One region of the Halomonas sp. 141 genome, then DNA from elsewhere that is predicted to be linked to it. Evidence: predicted binding sites of a transcription regulator. Region 1 holds the regulator's gene; each other region holds the start of a gene.
What was found. Region 1 encodes sigma-54, which starts transcription at its own class of promoters, with help from an activator protein. Its sites were predicted from a motif close to TGGCACNNNNNTTGCTNT; they were not measured.

Region 1 (5,837 bases):
TTCACCCCGGTGAAGCCAGCCACGGCGACCTCGGCATGATTACCCGGGGCGATGTGGTGCTGGCCCTGTCGAACTCGGGTGAAACCGCCGAAGTCACCGCCCTGCTGCCGCTGCTCAAACGCCTGGGAACCCCCTTGATCAGCATGACGGGGCGCCCGGACTCCACCCTGGCACGCCATGCCGAGGCCCACCTGGACAGCGGCGTCGAGCGAGAAGCCTGCCCACTGGATCTGGCCCCCACCAGCTCGACGACGGCAGCGCTTGCGCTGGGTGACGCGCTGGCCGTCGCACTGCTGGAAGCACGTGGCTTCACAGCCGAAGACTTCGCCCTGTCACACCCCGGCGGCAGCCTGGGCAAACGCCTGCTGCTAAGGGTACGCGACCTGATGCACGACGGCGCGCGGCTGCCTCGGGTGGCGCTGGGCAGCCCGCTGCGCGATGCTCTGCTGGAAATTACCCGCCAGGGGCTCGGCTTTACCTGTGTCATCGACAATGAGGGTCGGCTGGCCGGGGTCTATACCGACGGCGACCTGCGCCGCACGCTGGACCAGTTTCACGACCTGCGCGACGTCAAGGTAGACGACGTCATGACGCGGCCCGGCAAACGCATCGGCCCCGACGTCCTGGCAGCCGAAGCCGTGCGTATAATGGAAGATAGTCGTATCACGGCGCTGGCCGTGGTCGATGAACAGCAGCGCCCGATTGGCGCGCTGCACATGCATGACCTGCTGGCAAGCGGCGTTATCTAACCCATGATCCCATGATGAATGATACGGAGGCTCTATGGCCCTACCTGACGCACTTTTAGATCGTATACGCCGTGTAAAACTGCTGGCCCTGGACGTGGACGGCGTGCTGACCGATGGTCGCCTTTACTTCCAGGCCGACGGCGTCGAAATCAAGGCCTTTCATACCCAGGATGGCCACGGCTTGAAGCTGCTCAAGCGCGTCGGCATCCATGTCGCGCTGATTACCGGCCGTGACTCGCCCATGGTGAGCCAGCGCGCCGCAGCGCTGGGCATCAGCCATGTTCATCAAGGCTGTGAAGACAAGCTCGCCACCCTGCGTGGGCTCTGCCAGCGGCTCGGCATCACCCTGGAGCAGGTCGCCTTCTGCGGCGATGACCTCCCGGACCTGGCGCCGATCAAACGCTCGGGCGTCGGCATCACCGTCCCCAACGCACCGGACTACATGCATACCCACGCCGATTGGATTACCGACCGTCTGGGCGGGCATGGCGCCGTTCGCGAAATTTGCGACACGCTGCTGACCAACCAGGGGCACTGGGACGCCGTGCTCGACACTTACCTACACGGCTCCACCTGAATGGGCATCAGGGTGAAAAAGCGCGTCTGGCTGACGGGGCTGGTCATCACCCTGGGGGGACTGCTGGTTTGGCTGGACCCCCGCGCGCCCCAGCAGCGCGAGGTAGATCCTGAGGCTCAGGCTCAGGAGCCCGGACACGTGCTGGAGAGTGCCGAGATCACTCTGTTTGGTGAAGATGGCACTCTGCAACAGTCGCTGGTCGCGCCGCGACTGGTACATACCCCGCAAGCGGCGATGACCAACGTCACGTCACCGCGCGCCACGCTGTTCGATAGTGAACAGCGTGAGTGGTTGGCGGTTGCCGATACCGGCACCCTGAACACGGACACCCAGGCGCTGACGCTGGCCGGATCGGCACGGCTATTGGCACCAGACGAAGGCTGGCAGCTGGATACCGACCTGCTGCATTATGATGGCCTGGCACGTCATGCCTGGAGCGACACCCCCGTAGTGCTGCAGCAGCCACCCCAGCGTATCGAGGCATCCCGTATGGATGTCTGGCTGGACGATAGTCGTGTCAGCTTGATCAATAACGTGCGCGGCGTGCACCCGCCCGCCCCCCACCCTTCTCAGGAGTCGCCATGAACGCCCTGCTTCGTACGGCACTGCTCGCCCTTGCCGTCCCCATGGTGGTAGGCGTACTGCCTGCTACTGCTCAACAACAGGCCCCTATCGAAGTAGAGGCCGACCGCCTGGACCTGGACCAGCGCGCGGGCACGGCGGTTTACTCTGGCAATGTCGATATTCGTCAGGGTGAAATGCAGCTGCGCGGAGAGCGTGTCGAAATTCACCGCAACCAGGCCGGCGAACTCTCCCGGGCCGTCGCCACGGGCGAGCGTGCCTACCTGCGCAATCAACTGGAAGACCAGACGACGCCCATGGAAGGCTGGGCGCGCCGCATCGTCTACCACGTGTCCGAACGCCGCGTCGAGCTCATCGACCAAGCCGAACTGACCCAGCAAGGGGATCGTTTCCAGGGGGGACGGCTCGAATACTTCATCGACCGCGGGGTGGTGCAAGCGCGCTCTGATGTCAGCGGCAGTTCGCCACAGCGCATCCGCATGACCCTGCAGCCCGAACAATAGCGAGAGGACGCCCCGTGACAGCGATGACCCCCGACACCGCAGCGGTCAAGACACTCCATGCACAGCATCTGGCCAAGAGCTACAAACGCCGCCGCGTGGTCAAGGATATCAATCTGGAAATTGCCCAGGGCAGCGTGGTGGGCCTGCTGGGCCCTAACGGCGCGGGCAAGACCACCTCGTTCTACATGATCGTCGGCCTGGTGAAATCCGATGCTGGCAAGGTGGGCATCGACGATCTCGACCTGACCCGGGCGCCCATGCATGAACGCGCGCTGGCGGGTATCGGCTACCTGCCCCAGGAAGCATCGATCTTTCGCAAGCTGTCGGTGGCCGACAACATCATGGCCATTCTGGAAACGCGCCGGGAGCTGGACCGCAATAGCCGAGAAGCGAAGCTCGAATCCCTGCTGGAAGACTTCCACATCACCCATATTCGCGACAACCTGGGCATGAGCCTGTCGGGCGGCGAGCGGCGACGGGTGGAAATTGCCCGCTCGCTGGCCACCGAGCCCGCTTTCATTCTACTGGACGAACCTTTTGCTGGCGTCGACCCCATTTCCGTGGGCGATATCAAATCGATCATACGCGCGCTCAAGAAGCGTCATATTGGCGTCCTCATCACCGACCACAACGTGCGTGAAACCCTGGATATCTGCGATATTGCCTATATTGTTGGCGACGGACACATCATAGCCAGTGGAAACCCCCAGGAAATTCTCAATAACCAGAAGGTGCGCGACGTCTACCTGGGCGCCGACTTCCGCCTTTAAATAATGGCCCACGAAGACATTTTATTTAGTGGCATGCTTATTGCACTTGCACCAAACGGAGAGTCGCTCTAGGGTGGAGCTTTCTGATTAACGAGTGGTTCTCAGATGGTCATGAAAGCTTCTCTTCAACTGCGCATCGGCACACAGCTGACCATGACACCTCAGCTGCAGCAGGCCATTGCGCTGCTTCAGCTATCGACGCTGGACCTTCGTCAAGAAATTCAGCAGGCGCTGGATGCCAACCCCATGCTCGAACAGGAGGATGAGTTTGGCGAACAGGCGGTCAGCGAGCCTCAGGAAGCCGAGTGGGCAGACAGCATTCCCAACGAGCTCTCCGTGGACAGCGACTGGTCCGACACCTACCAGGACATGGGCAGCGCGGGCGGCAGTAGCGAAGGCCCGGACTTCGAGCGCCAGGCGGCCGGGCAGAGCCTTCACGGGCACTTGCTCTGGCAACTGGCCATGACCGACTTCTCTGCGCGTGAGCAAGCCATTGCCGAGAGCCTCATCGATGCGCTGGATGCCAACGGCTATCTGACCCAGCCGCTCAACGACATCCGCGAGGGGCTCAAGGCGCAGGGCCACGATGGCCTGAGCCAACGCGAGGTCGAAAACACCTTGCTGCGCCTGCAGCAGTTCGAGCCTACTGGCGTGTTCGCCCGTGACCTGCGCGAGTGCCTGATGCTGCAGCTGGCCGCGCTACCCGAAGACACTCCGCTGTTGATGCCCGCCAAGCGTCTGGTACGCCAGTTTCTCGAAGCGCTGGGCAAGGACGACATGCGCCTGCTGAAACGACGCCTGAGCCTCGATGACGAGCAGCTGGACGATGTCATTCGTTTAATCCGCAGCCTTGACCCTCGCCCCGGAAGCGCCTACGGCGTCACCGACGACAGCTATGTGACGCCGGACCTGGTGGTACGTCACGATCACGAGGGCTGGCATCTGGAACTCAACCCGGAAGCGCTGCCTCGGCTACGTATCCAGCCCGACTACGCCAGCCTGATCAAGCGCGCCGACAAGAGCCAGGACAACCAGTTTTTGAAAGAGCACCTCCAGGAGGCTCGCTGGCTGATCAAGAGCCTGTCGAGCCGCAACGACACGCTGCTGCGCGTGGGGCGCGAGATCATTGCCCGCCAGATAGGCTTCCTCGAGCAGGGTGAAGAGGCCATGAAACCGCTGATTCTGGCCGATATCGCCGAAGCGGTAGAGATGCATGAATCGACCATCTCCCGGGTCACCACCCAGAAATACATTCATACCCCGCGCGGGGTCTTCGAGCTCAAGTACTTCTTCTCCAGCCAGGTCAGCGGCCAGGAGGGCGGCGACAGCCACTCCAGCACGGCCATTCGAGCACGCATCAAGAAACTGATTCAGGACGAGCCGCCAGGCAAGCCACTCTCCGACAGTCGCCTGGTCACCCTGCTGGAAGAGGGTGGCATTACCGTGGCACGCCGCACCGTCGCCAAGTACCGAGAGTCGATGGGTATACCTTCGTCGAGCGAGCGACGCCGTTTGCGCTAGTTAAACGCTCTTGCCCAACAAACTCGCGGCGAGGGCTTTGCAATGGCCCAAAAAGGGTTACAATCGAAGTACAGTCCGATGGATAAGGAGCACGTCAATGCAAGTAAACATCACTGGTCATCACGTTGAACTGACTGACGCCTTGCGTGACTACGTAAACGAAAAGCTGGAACGCGTTGAGCGTCACTACGACAACATCACGACCGTCCAGGTCACCTTATCTGTCGAAAAGGAGCGCCAGCAAGCGGCTTGCACGCTGCATGCCGCAGGAGCAGACCTGCATGCGGAAGCGCAGGATAATGACATGTACGCGGCCATTGACGCCCTGGCGGACAAAATCGACCGTCAGCTGGTAAAACACAAGGAAAAAGCACAAGCCCGCGCCCAAGGCGCTGGCGTGCGTTAAACCGATGACGTTGGAAACCATACTCCCCCCGGAGCGCGTGCTGTACGACGTGCCCGGGGGCAGCAAAAAAAGGGTGCTGGAGTTTTTCAGCACCTTTATCGCTCAGAACACGCCCAGCCTGGACAGTCAGGAAGTCTTCAGTCGCCTGATTGGCCGTGAACGGCTGGGCAGCACTGGTATCGGCAATGGCGTAGCCATCCCCCATGCACGCAGTCCTCACTGCAGCACGCCCATTGCTGGCTTTCTCAAGCTAGCCGAGCCCGTCGACTTCGATGCCATCGATGGTGACCCGGTCGATCTGGTCTTCGTGCTGTTGGTTCCCGAAGAAGCCGATGACACGCACCTGGCCCTGCTGGGGCAGGTGGCCACGATCATGAATGACGCTGCCACACGCCAACAGCTGCGCAATGTCAGTAGCCAGCGCGCATTGCTCGAGCTGCTGACCGACAAGATTCGCGAGCAGGCTGCCTAGCGCAGCCATTGCCAGGCAGCAAGGCACACGGCAAGCCCTCTATCCCTTTGATACCCAAGAGAGATGCGCTATGCAGCTGGTGATCATTAGCGGCCGCTCAGGGTCCGGCAAGTCCATCGCCCTACAGGCGCTGGAGGATCTTGGCTATTACGCCATCGACAACCTGCCCGCCATGCTGCTGGGCTCGCTGGTCGATGAATTGCGCGAGCAAGGGGGGCGAACTCACCTGGCGGTCAGCATCGATGCGCGCAACCTGC
Region 2 (5,837 bases), on a different contig from region 1:
CCCGCCCAGGGCTCCAGCACCTGGTTGATGATACCCAGTGAAAGCCCCGCCACCAGCGTGCCCCACAGGTTACCCACGCCACCGAACACCACCACCATGAACGAGTCGATGATGTAGTTCTGGCCCAGGTTGGGGCCGACGTTGGTGAGCTGCGACAGCGCCACACCGGCCAGCCCCGCCACGCCGGAACCCAGCGCGAAGGTCATGATATCCACCCGAGTGGCCCGGATGCCCATGGAGCGTGCCATGGCGCGGTTCTGGGTCACGGCGCGCACTTCGAGCCCCAGCCGCGTGCGGCGCATGATCAGCATCAGCCCGGCAAACACCACCAGCGCAAAGCCGAGCACGAACATGCGGTTGAGGGTCAGCGAGAGCGCATCGTTGATGACCAGCGAACCGCTCATCCATTCGGGCGTCACCACGGTGCGGTTGAGCGGAGAGATCACCGTGCGCACCAGCTGCTGCAGAATCAGGCTGATGCCGAACGTGGCCAGCAGCGTTTCCAGCGGGCGGCCCTTGAGGAACTGGATCACGCCCCGTTCGATGGCAATGCCCACCAGGGCAGCCACCATGAAGCCCGCTGGAATGGAAAGAATCAGCGCCAGCCCCGGCTGGCCCGGCAGCAGTTGCTGCATCATCCAGGTGGTATAGGCGCCCAGCATCATCAGCTCGCCGTGGGCCATGTTGATCACGCCCATGACGCCAAAGGTGATGGCCAGGCCGATGGCCGCCAGCACCAGTACCGACCCCAGGCTCAGGCCAAAGTAGAGCGTTTCGAGGGCACGATTGATCTTGAGGTTTTGTTCGATGCTAAGGAGCGCCTCTCTGGCCGCGTCGGCGACCACTGGGTCATCGCCATTGGCCGCGCGATTGAGGGCCACACGGGCACGCGGATGCAGGCTGCCCCGCAGCGCTTCCACGCCTTCCATTTGGCCCGCTTCGGTTTGATAAATGGCCAGTGCCTGCGCTAACCGGCGCTGCACCTGGCTATCCTCTTCTTCGGCAATCAGCGCTTCCAGAGGCTCGGCCAGCGTCTCGTCCACTTCGCCCAACAGGCGCTCGGCGGAGGTACGGCGGCGTTCCACGTTGGGGGAGTAGAGGTCGACCACGGCGATGGCGCTGCGCAGTTGGTTACGCAGGGCGTTGTTGATGCCGATGCGGTTGAGGTCGCGGCGGGACATCTCGCCCAGCGGCTCGTCGGTCAAGGCATCGGCCACGGGCCAGTCACGCCCGGTGTTGTTCAACACCACGACGAAGCGACCCTCGCTGGTGCGCTGCAGGCGGCCATCGAGCAAGGCTTGCAGCCAATCCCGGGCACGTTCGTCGTCGCTTTGCACAATGGCGTTGATGGCCTCGCCTTTGGCGCGGAAGTTCTCCACGTCCAGCGCTTCCAGCAGCGCCAGTGCCGCGTCGTCATCAGAAGGTGTGGTGGGGGTTTGTGCCTGCGACAACGTCGCCATGCTGAGCAGCAGCAGACACAACACCCCAGAAAGGAAACGCCTCATGGGGTTCTTCCTTTGGTGATCATCAATGGGGAGAGATAGCGTGCTCCCTTGCCGCGAAGGCTCGCGGCAAGGGAGGGGGGTTACTCGGCGAGTGCCGCTTCGGCTTCTTCTGCTGCGGTGCTGCCACCGCACGAGCCGTTGGCGACGTTGAAGTTGCCGCAGCGCATCGGTGCACGCCAGTCAGCAATCAGGTCGCGAGAACCCGGCAGGTAATCCGACCAGGCATCGCCTGCCACGGTGGACGGCGTTTGCCAGACGATGTCGAACTGGCCGTTGTCCTGCACTTCACCGATCAATACCGGCTTGGTGATGTGGTGGTTGGGCATCATGGCGGCATAGCCACCGGAAAGGTTAGGCACGGTCACGCCGATGATGGCATCTTTCACCGCGTCGACATCGGTGGTACCCGCCTTGCGCACCGCTTCGGCCCACATGTTGAAGCCGATGTAGTGGGCTTCCATGGGGTCGTTGGTGACCGCTTCTTCATCGCCCGTCCAGTCGATCCAGGCGTCGATGAAGTCGTAGTTGGCGTCGGTGTCCACGCTCATGAAGTAGTTCCAGGCGGCCAAGTGGCCCACCAGCGGCCCGGTATCGATACCGGACAGCTCCTGCTCACCCACCGAGAAGGCGATGACGGGAATATCCGCGGCATCGATCCCCTGGTTGGCCAGCTCACGGTAGAACGGCACGTTGGCATCGCCGTTGATGGTGGAGACCACCGCCGTGGGCTTGCCCTCTTCACCGAAGCGACGAATTTCAGAGACGATGTTCTGCCAGTCCGAATGGCCGAACGGGGTGTAGTTGACCATGATGTCTTCTTCGGCCACCCCGTGCTCATCCTTCAGGAAGGCTTCCAGAATCCGGTTGGTGGTGCGCGGATAGACGTAGTCGGTGCCGATCAGCGCGAAACGCTCGATCCCGACTTCGTTGATCAGATACTCCACCGCAGGAATGGCCTGCTGGTTGGGTGCCGCGCCGGTGTAGAAGACGTTCTCGGAAGACTCTTCCCCTTCGTACTGTACCGGGTAGAACAGCAGGCCGTTCAGCTCTTCGAACACCGGCAGTACCGCCTTGCGGGATACCGAGGTCCAGTTACCGAACACCACGTCTACCTCATGCTGGGCCAGCAGCTCGCGGGCACGCTCGGCAAACAGCGGCCAGTTGGAAGCGGGGTCGACCACCACGGCTTCCAACTGACGCCCCAACAGGCCACCGGCTTCGTTCTGCTGGTCGATGAGCATTTCGACGGTGTCTTTCAGGGTCGATTCGCTGATGGCCATGGTGCCAGAGAGGGAGTGCAGAATACCCACCTTGATCGGGTCGTTGTCCTGGGCAACGGCCTGGGCGCTGGCGCCCATGATGGCGGCGGCCAGGGCGGCCGTGGCGAAACGGCCAAGGGTACGAGGGTGTGTCTTGCGTTGCGATGTGGTCACTTGAACCTCCTTGCACCCCTTGGAAGGGGCTTGTTATAGGCGCGTAGAGCGGGCATTCGCCCGCCGTGGGCTAATCCACCTTTCACACTGCAAGGGGTGCGCCAGATTGAATCAAAGCCTATTAAGACAATGACAATCAGACAGTTAGCGATACTCAAAAAAACCCGCATTGCGCCAGACGCACTAATTCAGGGCAAGCCGAGAGGCACCATGCACAGTTGTCATGCACCAGCAAAGCGCCTTGCACCAAAGAGGGGTGCATGCACACAAAAAAGCGCCCGGGGTTCCCCCCGGGCGCTGACAACGCCAAAACTCACTCCATCACCACCACCCAACAATCGCTTATTTGGCGGCCATGGCCTTCTGCTTGCGGCGCTTTTTCAGCAGCGGCATGCCCAGCGACAGAGCCGCAATGATCAGCAGTGACAGTGAAATAGGCTTGTCGATGAAGATGGACCAGTCACCTCCGGAAATCTGCAGTGCGCGGCGCATGGACTCTTCCATCAGGCTGCCCAGGATCAGCGCCAGAATCAGCGGCGCCGTGGGGAAGCCGAACAGCCGCAAGCCCAGGCCGATCAGGCCGAAGCCCAGCAGCAGCAGCAGGTCGAAGACGCTGAAGCTCATGCCGTAAACACCGATCATGCAGAAGATCAGGATCATCGAGAGCAGCAGCGGACGCGGCATATCGAGAATTTTGGCGATCAGCGGAATCAGCGGCAGGTTGAGTACCAGCAGGAAAATATTACCAATGTACATACTGGCAATGACCCCCCAGAACACGTCCGGGCGCTGCTCCAGCATCATGGGGCCAGGCGTCACGCCCATGACCAGCAGCGCCCCCAGCAGCACCGCCGTGGTGCCCGAGCCAGGCACCCCCAGGGTCAGCAGTGGTACGAACGAGCCGGTACAGGCGGCGTTGTTGGCCGCTTCGGGAGCTGCCACGCCCTTGATGTTGCCCTTGCCGAAGGTGTCACCATCCTTGGCCAGGCGTTTTTCCATGCTGTAGCCCAGGAAAGAACCAATGGTGGCACCGGCCCCCGGCAGTACACCGGTAAAGAAGCCCAGCACCGAGCTGCGGCTGATGGGGCCTGCGATTTGCTTCATTTCACTGCCGCTCAGCTTGAGCGAGCCAATGGCATTGCGCGGCGCTTCCTTGCCACCGCCCCCACGCAGCAGCATGTAGAACACTTCCGCCAGGGCGAAGATACCCAGCGCCACGACCAGGAAGTCGATGCCGTCGAGCAGTTGAATCGAGCCAAAGGTGTAGCGCTCGGTGCCGGTTTGCATGTCGATGCCGACGATCGAGATCATGACGCCGATCACCGCCGCAATCAGACCCTTCACCAGCGACTTGTCCGACAGCGAGACGACCGCCGTCAGGCCCAGCACCATGAGCGCGAAATATTCGGGAGGCCCAAAGCTGACCGCCACTTTGGAAAGCAGCGGCGCCACCAGCATCAAGAAGACGATGGAGACGGTGCCGCCAATGAACGACGCGTAGGCGGCAATGGCCAGCGCCTTGCCCGCCAAACCCTGCTTGGCCATGGGGTAGCCATCGAAAGAGGTGGCGACCGTGCCCGCCACCCCCGGCGCATTGAGCAAGATAGAAGAGGTCGAGCCACCGAAAATGGCCCCGTAATACACACCCGCCATCAGAATCAGGCCTGATGCAGGCTCCATTGAGAAGGTGATCGGAATCATCAGCGCCAGGGCACTGATCGGGCCGAGGCCCGGCAACATACCGATGATGGTACCGGCAAACACACCGGCAAAGACGTAAGCGATGTTGATGGGCTCGAGCGCGATGCCAAAGCCGTACATCAAGTTGTTCAAGGCATCCATGGGCGTATCTCTCTTAAAAAACTACGGCAGGTGCGTGGGCACGGCGTATTCAGAACGGCAGGAGGCCAGTGGGCAGATACACATCCATGACGCGCGTCATGGTGATATACAGCGCCAGCACTACCCCCAGCGAAGCCGCCAGGTTGATGCCATGACGACGATACCCGTAATAGGCCGTCAGCCCGGCGCACAGCAGCGTCGACGCCAGTACGAAGCCCAACGGCACCAGCAGGAAGGCATAGGCGGCGATGGCCACGGCGGTGACCACCACACGCGCCCAGGGCGTCAACAGCAGCGGACCGTTGGTGGCCTCTTCGTCGATCTCGTCAGCGCCTGCCAGCGGCACCGGTTTTTCAAAGAAAAGCAGCCCTGCTAGCAATAACAAGGTCACTCCCAGCACTTTTGGAAAAAGATCTGAATCCACCGGACGCGGCAGAGGAAAGGTTGGAATTTGCCAGGCCATTGCTAGATAGGCGGCTGCAAAAAGCGCCAGCACGAGGGCCAGCCACTGATTAGTGTTCAATCGAGTCATGGGGTGTCTCTCCGAAGGCGCAGGTTGCGCTTACGGTCACAGGCAGTGACCCCGGGCCTGGCAGGCCCGGGGCAGCACGGTGAAACGGGGGTTATTGAGCCAGCAAGCCCAGGTCGCTCAGGACACTGCTGAACTGCTCTTTCTGCTCATCCAGGAACGCGCCAAACTCTTCGCTATCCTGGTAGGCATCGATCCAGCCCAACTGGTCGCGAGCCTGCTGCCAGCCATCGGTTTCGAGCATTTCGGCAAACAGGTCTTCGTAGTAGGCCACGGCTTCGGCAGGCATGTCAGGGGTGCCCATCACGCCACGCCAGATATCGAAGGTGTAGTCCACACCCTGCTCCTGGTACGTGGGCACGTCGGCCAGGGCACCGCCCAGGCGCTCAGGGGCAGAGACGCCCAGCGCACGCAGTTGGCTGCCTTCGCCCAGCTGGCCCACGGACTCACCCGCGCCAGTAATGACCGCCTCGATATGGCCGCCCATCAGGTTGGTCATGGCATCGCCACCCCCCGAGAAGGGGATGT
Region 3 (5,837 bases), on a different contig from region 1:
GCGGAGCGCTCGGGGAGCGTAAAGCGTTTATCGGGAAACAGTGCGTGAAAGCCATAGCTCAGCAGTTTGGTGATGTTGGCCAGCAGTTTGATGATGCGGCTGGTGGCGACAATCACGGGCCTGCTTTTTTTAGTGTGACGTGACATGGGCGTGCGTTACTCATTTGATGAACGGTCTGGTGGGCATGCTTGCGCGCTAGGCCGGGGCCTATCCATAGGGGCTCCATGGGCCATCCATGGGGTAAGGTTATGCTACCAGCCCGTTTGGCCTTCCAGCAGGCTGCGCAGGTTGTTGTCCAACGGTAACTGGAAATCGGCACTGCCCAGTACCATGGCATCGCCTGCGCGGACTACGCGGGTGCTCACATAGAGGTAATCCTGCCCCTGGGCATAGGTGCCCATCAAGATAGAACGGGCGTTGTGCTGGGAGCTGAGCCTTTGTACCTGCCGGGATAGAATCAGTTCCCCTACGTTTTCTTCGATGAACATGCTATCACGCATTTTGACTTCACGAACCTGCATGCCTTGCTGTGCCAGCGCGGATGCCATGATTTCCGAGCTGATACGGCCAAAGGTGGAGGATTGGCTCAGATTGTCGATGCTGACGAACGTGGCGGCAATCATTGGGCTGTAGCGGGTCAGTTCGGGGTTATTGGTAACCATTTGCTGTGCGGCTTGATGCGCCAGGGCAGAGAGGTCGGGTTTGGGCGCTTCCGGCGGTGAGGTATTGCCGAACGTCGAGCAGCCAGCCAGCCCTAGCATGGCGAGCAGGGTGGCGGCGATAGCCAAGCGGCGATAGGGGCGCTGGGCCTTTGATCCAGGGGTAGCCATATACATTACCAGGTGTCGGTGATGGAAACGGTGGGCGTCGTGGGGGCTTGCGGAACCCTGTGCGGCGCATACTGGCGACGGTCACCAGCATTGATGTAATAGATATTGGAAGAGGAGTATAAAATACGCTCGCCATCGACGATCTGCGTGGTGATGATGATCTCTTCGTTACCGGTGTGGGTCCAACTACCGCTAGTAATATCGGCCAGTATGCCGCCAGGGATAAGTCCCAGGGCGGGCTCGCTCCACTGGTTATAGGGGATGGTGGCAACGGCAATGCCCGCCGTGAGTGCGGTAAAAGCACCCACAGGAGGACGGATGAAGCCTCGGTCACGGTGAGTGACGGTTTCTACGCCGATGCGTACCTCTGCGGTAGCATCGGTTGGCTCGGTCATGACCGAGGCGCCGCGGGTAACGAGTTCGCTGGTGAGTAAGGTACGAAACCCACGTTCAAATTCGCCGCCACTGTAGCCGTGCAGGCCGTGATCATGGGTAGGAGTAATATACAGGTCGCGAAACCGTACGCGTTCCCGCTGTAAGATATGGGTGGCTTCATGTTGGGCCAGCACGTTCCAATGGTGCGCGGCCTGCATGCGCTGCTGTTCACTGTAAGGGTAGGTAGTGGCGATTGGTGCCTGTGATGTATTGGCGTAAAAACAACCGCTTAGCGTCAGGCCAACCGCGCCTAGCCCAAGTGGGGCAAGGTAGCGGCGAGTGAGAGACAACAGAGGACGAATGCGCACCGAGTGTTCCTTATCGCTGGTAAACGGCTTTTTGACAGGGCATTTTGATAGACTAGTTTGCCATGCTCATAGTAGATCGGCCACGAGGTTTAAAACTTGAATGAGTAACCCCCATGCTTGAGGACCACCGTAGCGGCCCCCGTCACGATTCGTTGTTGTCATCATACCCGGAAGACGATAGCAATAATGGCTGGATGATTAGTTATATCGACATCATGACGCTGCTGGTGGCGCTGTTCGTGATCATCATTGCGGCGGCCGGGGTGACCGGCCCCGGTTGGAGCCCTGAAGCAGATGACACCGACGTCAGCGAAAGCAGTGTGCCTGCTCTTGAAGTGCCGCTGCCCGCATTGTTGGATGAGCGACGCCAAAAGCGCAACATCGCTTACCTGAATGAGCCCGGCACGCTTAGCCCGATGGCCATCAGTGCGGCTCTGGGGGTCGCAGGATTACCTGCTCCGATCATGCGCGTTCCCGAGCCTATGGGGGCGCCACCCTTGCTGGCATTGGCACCCGCCGAAAGCGACACATCGCCCGTCGCGCCGCTGCTGGAGCGCTACTTGCCCGCCTTGCCTACGCCGCTGCTCGTCGATGAGACGCAGCGCCTGGGCCAGCCGTTGGCCAGTTACATGGTACTGCTGACCGACCGACCGCCTGTCAACGTGCAACAGATTGACGATGAGGCCATCAGCAGCGCTTTGGCGCTGGACGAGCAGCTGTCCGAACGCGTCGAAACATCGCTGTATTTGCCGAACCTGGAAGGCGTCGAGGTCTCCAGGGTAGCGGAAGGTATCAGCCTGCGGGTGCAGGATCAGCTGCTGTTTCCTTCAGCCACCGCTGGGCTGACCGAGGGCGGTACATCGCTGGTGGGAAGCCTGCTGGAAACCATTCAGCGCTACGACGGTGAAGTCTGGGTCGAAGGGCACTCGGATAGTCAGTCGATCAATACCCCCGAGTTTTCGTCCAACTGGGCGCTTTCTAGCGCACGGGCCATTGCCATCGTCGAAGCACTGGAGGCTGCAGGTGTCGAACCTGAACGGCTGCGCGCCGTCGGGTTTGCCGATACCCGCCCGCTGGAGGATAACAGCAGCGCCGAAGGGCGCGCCCGCAACCGCCGTGTCGAAGTGGTGATTCACGTGGAGTAGGCACTCACGCGCTGGCTTGGGACTGCTCACTGTTGTAGGAGGAGGCTTCAGCCCGCGATGATTCCAGCATTTGGCTTGATATGGGTGGCTACTCAGGCAGTCGCCCAATGAAATTGGCCTCCCACAGGCAGGCTTGAGTAGCTGCTTTGGCTATAAGCCAATGAATGGGCCTCCCACTGTTCAAGAAGCCCTGCTGTTAGTGGGAGCTTTTTGTGGGAGGGAGCTTTAGCTCGCGATGATTCAAGCACAGGTGCCTGCCCAGGCAGTCGCCCAATGAAATTGGCCTCCCACAGGATGGCTTGGGTGACTGCTCTGGCTATAAGCCAATGAATGGGCTTCCCACAGGCAGGCTTGGGACTGCTTTGTTTTTGCTGAACAAAAAAAGCCCGCCAGGGGGGTGGCGGGCATCAAAGGGCTTGGCTCACTGCAGCCCACTGACATCAGGTGAGGGGGGTGTACGAGACAGTCAGTGGGTACAATTCGAGTATAGCTATTTTGAAATGTTTGCCAAGGGTTTGTGCAAATTTTTTGTTTTTTTTATGCTCGGTGTTTTGATTAGATAAGACTTGTACAATAATTCAGCACTATTTCCCCGACCTCCCTGCCTCTTTCTCATGCTCTATTTTGGTGCGTCATGGGTTGCCCTATTTTGGTGCTTCCTCTGGCATCGCTTGAATCGTGTTTTAATCTTTTGATTTTATTTAATTAAAGCATCTTGGCATGCATTTTGCTTTGGTGGTTGTCTACCTTGGGTATTGATCTCAAAAGATGGCTACGTTGGGCTTTTGGGTGACCTGATTTCAGTTTGCAGAAGGTGCTGCCATGACCGAGTTCGCTAGTCCTGAACTACTTGATCCCGCGTTACAGCCGCGTTTGGTGGTCACTGATCTCGACGGTTCCTTGCTGGACCACCATAGCTATGATTTTTCGCCTGCCGCTCCCTGGCTTGCTCGTCTCAAGCAGCTGGGTGTCCCGGTGATTCCCGTGACCAGCAAAACTCGGGCAGAACTACTGCCGCTGCGTGAAGCCCTGGGGCTGACAGCGACGCCCTTCATTGCTGAAAACGGTGCCGTGATTGGCCTGCCGCCAGGCTGGTGCCATGCCAGCCTTGATCGGCCAGGCAGCGGGCCAGACGGCGTGGTCATCAAGCACACGGGGGTCGATATCCGCTTTATCCGTGCGCGGTTGGCCATCTGGAAGCAGCGCCTCAACCTGCGGTTTACGCCCATGGGAGAGATGCAGGTGGCGGAAGTCATCGCCAGAACCGGCCTGGACGAGCCTCGGGCCAAGGCGGCCAAACGGCGTGAGGGCAGCGAGCCGCTGATCTGGGAAGACGACGAGCGTGCCCTGGAGACCCTGCGCGAGGCGCTGGAGGGCGATGGTTTGACCATGACCCAGGGCGGGCGTTTTTGGCACGTCATGGCGCAGGCATCAGGCAAGGGGAGTGCGGTGACCTGGTTGATCCAGCGCTTTGCGGCGCTGCGCGGGCGCCAGCCGCTGGCGTTGGGGCTCGGCGATGGCCCCAACGACGTTTCCATGCTGGAAGCCGTGGACCAGGCCGTGGTGATCAAGGGCTGCCATGACTTGATGGTGGCACCGCACAACCGGGCGTTGTATCGCACCCAGGCAACCGGGCCAGCCGGATGGGCCGAGGGGGTGGCTCACTGGTGGGGGCGAGACGACCGCCGATTAGCGGCGGAATCCCACCAGCAAGCGGCCACGGCTTAACCCAACGAGGAAGTGCCCATGAGTGATTTTCATCAGAATGGCGTCATCACCGATTTTCATAACCTGACCCGTCGCCCCGTGGAAGAGCTCGAGCGGGAGCTGTGCCAATTTGCCAAGCGCCGCCCCATGGGGCTGATTCTACCGTCGCTGTTTTCCGAGCTGGAAGGGCCTGCACTCTCGGCCATTGTGGACGAGCTGGCCAAAGTGCCGTATCTCAACGAAATCGTGATTGGACTGGACCGGGCCGATCGCGAACAATTTCTTTATGCCCGCGAGTTTTTCTCACGCCTGCCGCAGCACACCCGCATTCTATGGAACGATGGGCCCCGGCTGCGTGAGCTGGATGCCGAGCTCGAACACCACGGGCTGGGAGCGTTGGAACCTGGCAAGGGGCGCAACGTGTGGTATTGCGCGGGCTATGTGCTGGCCTCCGGGCGCTCGACCGTGGTTGGGCTACACGACTGCGACATTCTCACCTATGACCGTAGCCTGCTGGCGCGCTTGATGTACCCGGTGGCGCACCCACGCTTCAACTACAGCTTCTGCAAGGGCTACTACCCGCGCATCGCCGAAGGCAAGCTGAATGGCCGGGTGTCTCGCTTGATGGTGACGCCGCTGCTGCGAGCGTTGAAGACCGTGTGCGGCCCGCTACCGTATCTGGATTACCTGGACAGTTTCCGCTACCCGCTGTCGGGGGAGTTTGCCATGCGCAGCGACGTGCTGGAGGGCATTCGTATTCCCGCCGATTGGGGGCTGGAAATTGGCGTGCTCTCGGAGCTACAGCGCAACTACTCGCATCGCCAGCTATGCCAGGTAGATATTGCCGATGCCTATGACCACAAACACCAGCCAGTGAGCGAAGAGGATGCCAGCGGTGGTTTGAACCGCATGAGTCTGGATATCGCCAAGGCCCTTTACCGCAAGCTGGCGACCCACGGGGTGAGCTTCAGCAGCGAGGATTTCCGTACACTGAAGGCAACCTATTATCGGCTGGCGCTGGACTTGATCGAGGCCTACGACCACGACGCTACCATGAACGGTTTGAGCCTCGACCGTCACTGCGAAGAGCAGGCAGTAGAGCTGTTTGCCAGCAACCTGCTGGAAGCCGGTAACCTGTTTCTCGACAACCCGCGTGAGCGCCCGTTCATTCCCAGCTGGAACCGAGTGCAGGCTGCTGTACCCGACCTGCTGACCCGCATGCACGAAGCCGTTGCGCTGGATAACCAGGGCAAGGTGTAGCCGGTGTCGCCATGGCGGCCCTTTGCTGACAAGGGCTGCTGGCCTTGGCGCACACCCTACAAGGGTGTGCGCTGTCAAAGGCGTTCGCGATTACTGTGGTGAAACATCGGGGTTAACAGCGTTGCTGGATAGCGTTACTGGATAGCGCTGCC
Region 4 (5,837 bases), on a different contig from region 1:
ACTAGATCTTTTTGGGCAGATCCGCTGGGGCTTCCAACCCCACGCCCGCCCGCGTGGCCACAATCGCTAATTTCATGGCGCTCCCTCGCAACGTCTCTCAATCGGCTCATTCAGTTTAATGAGCCTGCTCGTTGGCTAAGCCTACTTTATTCGGGGTGCCGAGGACTACCATGACGGGGCAACGGCAAGATCAACGCAGCCCAACGTTGCTAATTTTTCCTTGCCTGGCCAGGATCAAACTCTGATAGGCAGTGCAGAGGTGATACAACATGAGCTTGCTGACTCCTTTTGGTCCGTTGCGGGATATCCCGCTGGACAATCTTGAACAATTAAAGGAAATACTGATTCGGTCCGACAAGAGCCGGATGTTGGAAGGGTTGGTCATTGAAGCGGTCTTCAATGACTATCTGGACCGGTTGATGACCCAGCAGGTGCACGTGTTGCCCGTGTCTCTGGTCAGAACACTGACCATCAAGCGACGGCCCCGCACCCGCTACGTCAACGCGTGGTGGCTATGGGATCACTCGGGGGCTGGCGAGGCCGCCACTGACCTGAGTCGCCACCTGCTCCCTGCGTCGGGCAAGGATGAGTTTCTATTCGATTGCTATTACGACGAGAGCGCCAGAGACTTCTTCATCAAGGAGTGGCAGGGCAGGACGCATATTCCGATTCAATCGTTCATGTTGAAAAGTCGTGGATATGACTCCCCCCGTTTCAGGATGCCAACCAGCGCGGTCATTGACGAACACCGCTCGCAACAAGCTTTTTGGTCAGGCATTTTTAGTCATTACAGCCGCGATATTTTTAAACATGTCGTCCTGCATCGACTGTTTAAAAATTGCGCGATACAGCCTTTTTTCGATGGCGTTTGGGATATCGATAGTGTGGCGCGACTGCCCAATGGGGCGCTCATGCAGTTGGAGGTAAAACACAAGTTTCCCTACGTCGAGCGAGGTCGTGGCGGCCTCTTCTTTGGGATTAATAATGGCCAGTTACAGGTCATGCAGGACTTGGCGCGTAAAGGGATCAAGACGCTGCACATGATCATGGTCAAACCGATCTGGGACAAACAGCGCGGAACGGGCTACCTGCTTAACCGTATCGGTGAGCGTAAGCGCGTGTTGCTGTTGGCGAAACTGCTGGACACGCCCACCTTGCGCCAGATACGTGAGCGTCCGTCATGGCAGACGGGGGCTGAGCAGTCGTTTACCGGCACGGACCGCCAGAAGGCTCGCTATGTGAATGCCGCCGAGTTCCAGCTGCTGGGAACCCTGGATGATGCGGTCGATGACGTCGCCAAAAACATTCGCCTTGCGGCGATGGGGGAGCTTGACCAGCCAGTGACGGAGCAGATGTTGTACGACAGCCGAATTCATCCGTAAACGCTTCGCGGATCTCGTTTTTTGGGATACAATCGTGCGCCATTGTCACAGATTTGACCCAGAGGTTTGCATGTCTCACCTTATCGATGTCCAAACAGGTGCAAGTTCTGGCGTGGTTGCCAGCCTGCCGAGCGCCTCTCCGTCGCCTTACGAGGCGCTCAGCGAGCGAGCACTGCTGGATAAGCTTCTGGAGATTTATGATCAGGGCGCCATCGCCGAGGCGCTCGCCATGGCTGACAAGGGGAGCTGGTGTCGCGAGACCATCAACCGCTGGGCCAAGGGTAAGGCGGAGCCGAAAGTAACGCGTGCGGCTTATCAGCAAATGGTGTCCATGTTGCCTGCTCCCCGGCCCAGTGACCTTCAGCCGTCCTTTCGGTTTATCGACCTGTTCGCCGGGATCGGTGGCATACGCAAGGGGTTCGAGGCGATTGGAGGCGAGTGCGTCTTTACCTCGGAGTGGAATAAATATGCCGTTCGTACCTACAAGGCCAATCACTTTTGTGACCCGCGCAAGCACCGGTTCAATGAGGACATTCGTGAAGTCACGCTGAGCGGCGACCTGAGCATCGACGAAGAGACGGCGTACAGGCACATCGATCGGCAGATTCCCAATCACGACGTACTGCTGGCGGGCTTTCCATGTCAGCCGTTTTCGTTGGCCGGTGTGTCGAAGAAAAACTCCCTTGGTCGAAAGCACGGTTTCGAGTGTGATGCGCAGGGAACGCTGTTCTTCGATGTGGCGCGTATTCTGGCCGCCAAGCAGCCCGCCGCTTTCCTGCTGGAGAACGTCAAGAACCTCAAGAGCCATGACAAAGGCAAAACGTTCAGGATCATCTGTGAGACGCTGGATGAGCTAGGCTATGACGTGGCGGATGTGAACTCGCCCAAAGGGCAGGATCCCAAGGTCATCGACGCGCGGCACTTTCTGCCGCAGCATCGCGAACGCATCGTTCTGGTGGGGTTCCGTCGAGATCTGGGTGTTCATGAAGGGTTTACCCTGAGGGATATCCATAAAATGTACCCAAAGGAGCGCCCAGCCTTTGGTGACCTGCTGGACCCGGAGGTCGACGACAAGTACATCCTGACGCCGAAGTTATGGGAGTACTTGTACAAGTACGCCCAGAAGCATCGTGCAAAAGGCAACGGTTTCGGTTTTGGCTTGACGCGGCCCAACGATGTCGCCCGTACGCTCTCTGCCCGTTATCACAAGGACGGTTCGGAGATTCTGGTGGATCGAGGCTTCGATGACGCCATGGACTTCTATAGTGACCATAATCAGAAGCATCGGCCCAGACGACTGACCCCCCAGGAGTGCGCCAGGTTGATGGGCTTTGACCAGCCGGGAGAAAGCCGTTTCGTCATCCCGGTGTCCGATACGCAGGCATACCGTCAGTTTGGCAATTCGGTAGTGGTGCCTGTGTTCGAAGCCGTGGCAAGGTTGATGGAGCCACGGATACTGGCTGCCGCCGCCAAGACGGTAGCCCTTCAAGCGGATGACGACCCGCAACAGTACGAGATGCCCCTTGCGCTGTGATTGCCTGGCCTAAACGATCGGTGCCGGGGGAGCGGGCCATCGTCTTTTGCAGCGGTTCTATCCTTCAGATGAAAGGGCGAGTACCTTGGCTGATATTGTCGATCGCTTGACTCGATCACGCATGATGGCTTCCATTCAGGGTAAGAACACGGCTCCAGAGCGGTTTGTCCAGGCCGCTCTGGAGCAGCGTCATATCGGCTTTGACGTTCATTCGACTGAGCTTCCCGGCAAGCCCGACATCACCATCCCGCTCTATCAGGTCGCCATCTTCGTCAACGGGTGCTTCTGGCATCGGCATGAAGGGTGCTTCTATGCCACCACCCCATCGAGCCGCAAGCAGTTTTGGCAAACCAAACTCGCTGAGAATGTGCGTAGAGATGCGCGTAAACGGGCTGAGCTGGAGGCCATAGGGTGGCGAGTCGTGGTGGTGTGGGAGTGTGGGGTGAAACACGCGCCTGAGCAGTTTGATGAGGTCATTGATACGATTGAGGGCGAAATTTTTTTACCGGAGTGGCCGGAAAAGCCGCCTAGGGTAAGACGCCAATGACCCTGGCTCGCCACGCGGTTCGTACAGTGCGTTGGTCAGCTCGCGGGCAAAGCGCTGGGCGGAGGGCGGAGGGCAGGCAGTGGGTCAACGGTCACCAAGGGGGCGTCGGAATTGCCTGCAGCGCCTTGTGATTGGCGAAGGTGGGCGATGCCCAGCCAAGTCATATACCTGCGTGTGGCGTGATATGGCGTGATATCAGATGGTGCACCGCAGGAGGGCTGGAGCATGAGGCAATGAGCTGATGGGCTAAATGACCTGAAAAATGCGCTGTGATGGTGCTAAAAAGCGCCGATAGATTTAACGCCGAGTCTGCACGATAGCATGCTCGCTCATGCTGTCAATGATATTGATTATTGTTCATTTTTTGGGGAGGGAGATGCTGGGGCCTGTGGAAAGGCACCCAGCGTTGTTTCAGCCTGGCTTGCCTGGGGTGGGTTTGTCTTGCTCGGCAGGCTCTGCGGGGGCTGGTGGTACTTCGGCTTCCATGGGCGTGGCCTGTGCGGCGCTGGCTGCTTCCACCGTGGCTTCCAGGCTGGCTACCTGACGCTCCAGCGCCTCGACGCGCGCGCGCGTGCGCTGCAGTACATCCATCAAGATATCAAAGTCTTCCCGTGATACCAGCTCCAGGCGGTCGAAGGCTCCCCGCACCACTTGCTGCACGCCTTTCTGAATGTCTTCCGGGGCCTGGGAAGCGTTCTGTAAACGGTCGCCTATCTGCTGGGCTAAACGGCTGATGCGATCCTGGGGCGTCATGGCTCTCTCCTTAAACGGTGGCGCATAAATGTGGATAGCTTACCTGTAAGGATACGCAACCCTTTGGCAATCCGCATGCCCCGCGTGCGTTTTCTCCTGCAATGCGCTCGTGCATCAAAAAGAAGCATTGAGCTTTTGGTGATGTGCTTTTTTAGTGCAGTGGCGGGTAGGAGGAGGTGGATAGTCGCCCTGCTGATGCTCTTGAAACGTATTTTTTAATGTTTAAGGGCATGAATTTAAATAAGAAAAAAACCAGTGGCACGGTATGAGCATTAGTAGGGCAAGCACTAAATTCGGGCGGCCACGCCGCTCTCCACCGAGTGGGACTGAACCAGCAGGGGAGATCCGGGATGAAACTCATCACCGCTATCATCAAGCCTTTCAAGCTTGACGACGTTCGTGAAGCACTCGCCGACAACGGCGTGCAGGGGATTACGGTTACTGAGGTCAAGGGATTTGGTCGCCAGAAAGGCCACACCGAGCTGTATCGCGGTGCCGAGTATGTAGTGGACTTTCTGCCCAAGGTGAAAGTGGAAGTGGCCGTGGACGATGCGCGTCTGGAGAGCGTGCTGGATGCCATCTGCAGCGCTGCCAACAGCGGCAAGATCGGTGACGGCAAGGTATTCGTGACGCCGCTGGAAGATGTCATTCGTATTCGTACCGGAGAGCGCGGCGCCGACGCGGTATAGGCCAGCCTACACAACGACGACCCACCAATAACTTCTCTTGGATCACGGGGAACACCTGATGAACGAGCTTACAGAATTGAGCTACGCGCTCGATACGTTTTACTTCCTGATTTGCGGCGTACTGGTCATGTGGATGGCCGCCGGCTTCTCGATGCTCGAGGCCGGTATGGTGCGTTCCAAGAACACCGCTGAAATTCTGACCAAGAACATTGCGCTGTTTGCCATTGCCTGCACCATGTACCTGCTGGTGGGCTACTACATCATGTACTCCAGCGGCGAAGGCGGTTTCCTGCCCAGCCTTGGGTTCCTGATCGGTGCCGAGAACAGCGTCGATGCGGTGCTGGCCGGTGGTGAGGATGCCCCTTACTACTCCATGCGTTCGGACTTCTTCTTCCAAGTCGTATTCGTCGCAACGGCGATGTCGATCGTCTCTGGTGCCGTGGCCGAGCGTATGAAGCTGTGGGCCTTCCTGGCGTTTGCCGTGGTCATGACCGCCTTCATCTACCCGGTGTCTGGCTACTGGACCTGGGGCGGTGGCTGGCTGGATGGCGTTGGCTACTCTGACTATGCGGGCTCGGGTATCGTCCACATGGCCGGTGCCGCTGCAGCGTTGGCAGGTGTGCTGGTACTGGGCCCCCGTAAGGGCAAGTACGGCAAGGACGGTTCTATCCACGCGATTCCGGGCGCCAACATGCCGCTGGCCACGCTGGGTACCTTCATCCTATGGATGGGCTGGTTCGGTTTCAACGGTGGTTCCGAGCTGAAAATGTCGGATGCCGTGTCGGCCAACAACGTTGCTCAAGTGTTCGTGAATACCAATGCGGCGGCCGCGGGTGGCGTGATTGCAGCCCTGGTGCTGGCCAAACTGTGGTTCCGCAAGGCGGACCTGACCATGGCGCTGAACGGTGCGCTGGCAGGCCTGGTCGCCATTA

Region 2: the regulator sigma-54 is predicted to act here: its motif matches at 3,025-3,042, upstream of urtA (urea ABC transporter substrate-binding protein).
Region 3: the regulator sigma-54 is predicted to act here: its motif matches at 3,435-3,452, upstream of CWI66_RS11550 (HAD-IIB family hydrolase).
Region 4: the regulator sigma-54 is predicted to act here: its motif matches at 4,473-4,490, upstream of CWI66_RS09770 (P-II family nitrogen regulator).

Annotation. Positions count from the first base shown of each region.
Region 1 is NZ_PINZ01000002.1:99,497-105,333, reverse strand. It holds gene CWI66_RS01850 (KpsF/GutQ family sugar-phosphate isomerase) at 1-749, shown strand, start outside; gene CWI66_RS01845 (KdsC family phosphatase) at 784-1,326, shown strand; gene lptC (LPS export ABC transporter periplasmic protein LptC) at 1,327-1,911, shown strand; gene lptA (lipopolysaccharide transport periplasmic protein LptA) at 1,908-2,411, shown strand; gene lptB (LPS export ABC transporter ATP-binding protein) at 2,435-3,181, shown strand; gene CWI66_RS01825 (RNA polymerase factor sigma-54) at 3,287-4,702, shown strand; gene hpf (ribosome hibernation-promoting factor, HPF/YfiA family) at 4,800-5,108, shown strand; gene ptsN (PTS IIA-like nitrogen regulatory protein PtsN) at 5,113-5,580, shown strand; gene rapZ (RNase adapter RapZ) at 5,651-5,837, shown strand, end outside.
Region 2 is NZ_PINZ01000015.1:8,790-14,626, reverse strand. It holds gene urtB (urea ABC transporter permease subunit UrtB) at 1-1,505, opposite strand, end outside; gene urtA (urea ABC transporter substrate-binding protein) at 1,586-2,938, opposite strand; gene CWI66_RS08820 (tripartite tricarboxylate transporter permease) at 3,281-4,780, opposite strand; gene CWI66_RS08815 (tripartite tricarboxylate transporter TctB family protein) at 4,830-5,312, opposite strand; gene CWI66_RS08810 (Bug family tripartite tricarboxylate transporter substrate binding protein) at 5,404-5,837, opposite strand, start outside.
Region 3 is NZ_PINZ01000024.1:39,849-45,685, forward strand. It holds gene CWI66_RS11530 (glycosyltransferase family 32 protein) at 1-146, opposite strand, end outside; gene CWI66_RS11535 (FlgO family outer membrane protein) at 252-830, opposite strand; gene CWI66_RS11540 (hypothetical protein) at 836-1,573, opposite strand; gene CWI66_RS11545 (OmpA family protein) at 1,687-2,718, shown strand; gene CWI66_RS11550 (HAD-IIB family hydrolase) at 3,541-4,446, shown strand; gene CWI66_RS11555 (glycosyl transferase) at 4,465-5,685, shown strand.
Region 4 is NZ_PINZ01000018.1:1,090-6,926, reverse strand. It holds gene CWI66_RS09795 (hypothetical protein) at 270-1,382, shown strand; gene dcm (DNA (cytosine-5-)-methyltransferase) at 1,453-2,916, shown strand; gene CWI66_RS09785 (very short patch repair endonuclease) at 3,002-3,463, shown strand; gene CWI66_RS09775 (accessory factor UbiK family protein) at 3,875-4,216, opposite strand; gene CWI66_RS09770 (P-II family nitrogen regulator) at 4,567-4,905, shown strand; gene CWI66_RS09765 (ammonium transporter) at 4,964-5,837, shown strand, end outside.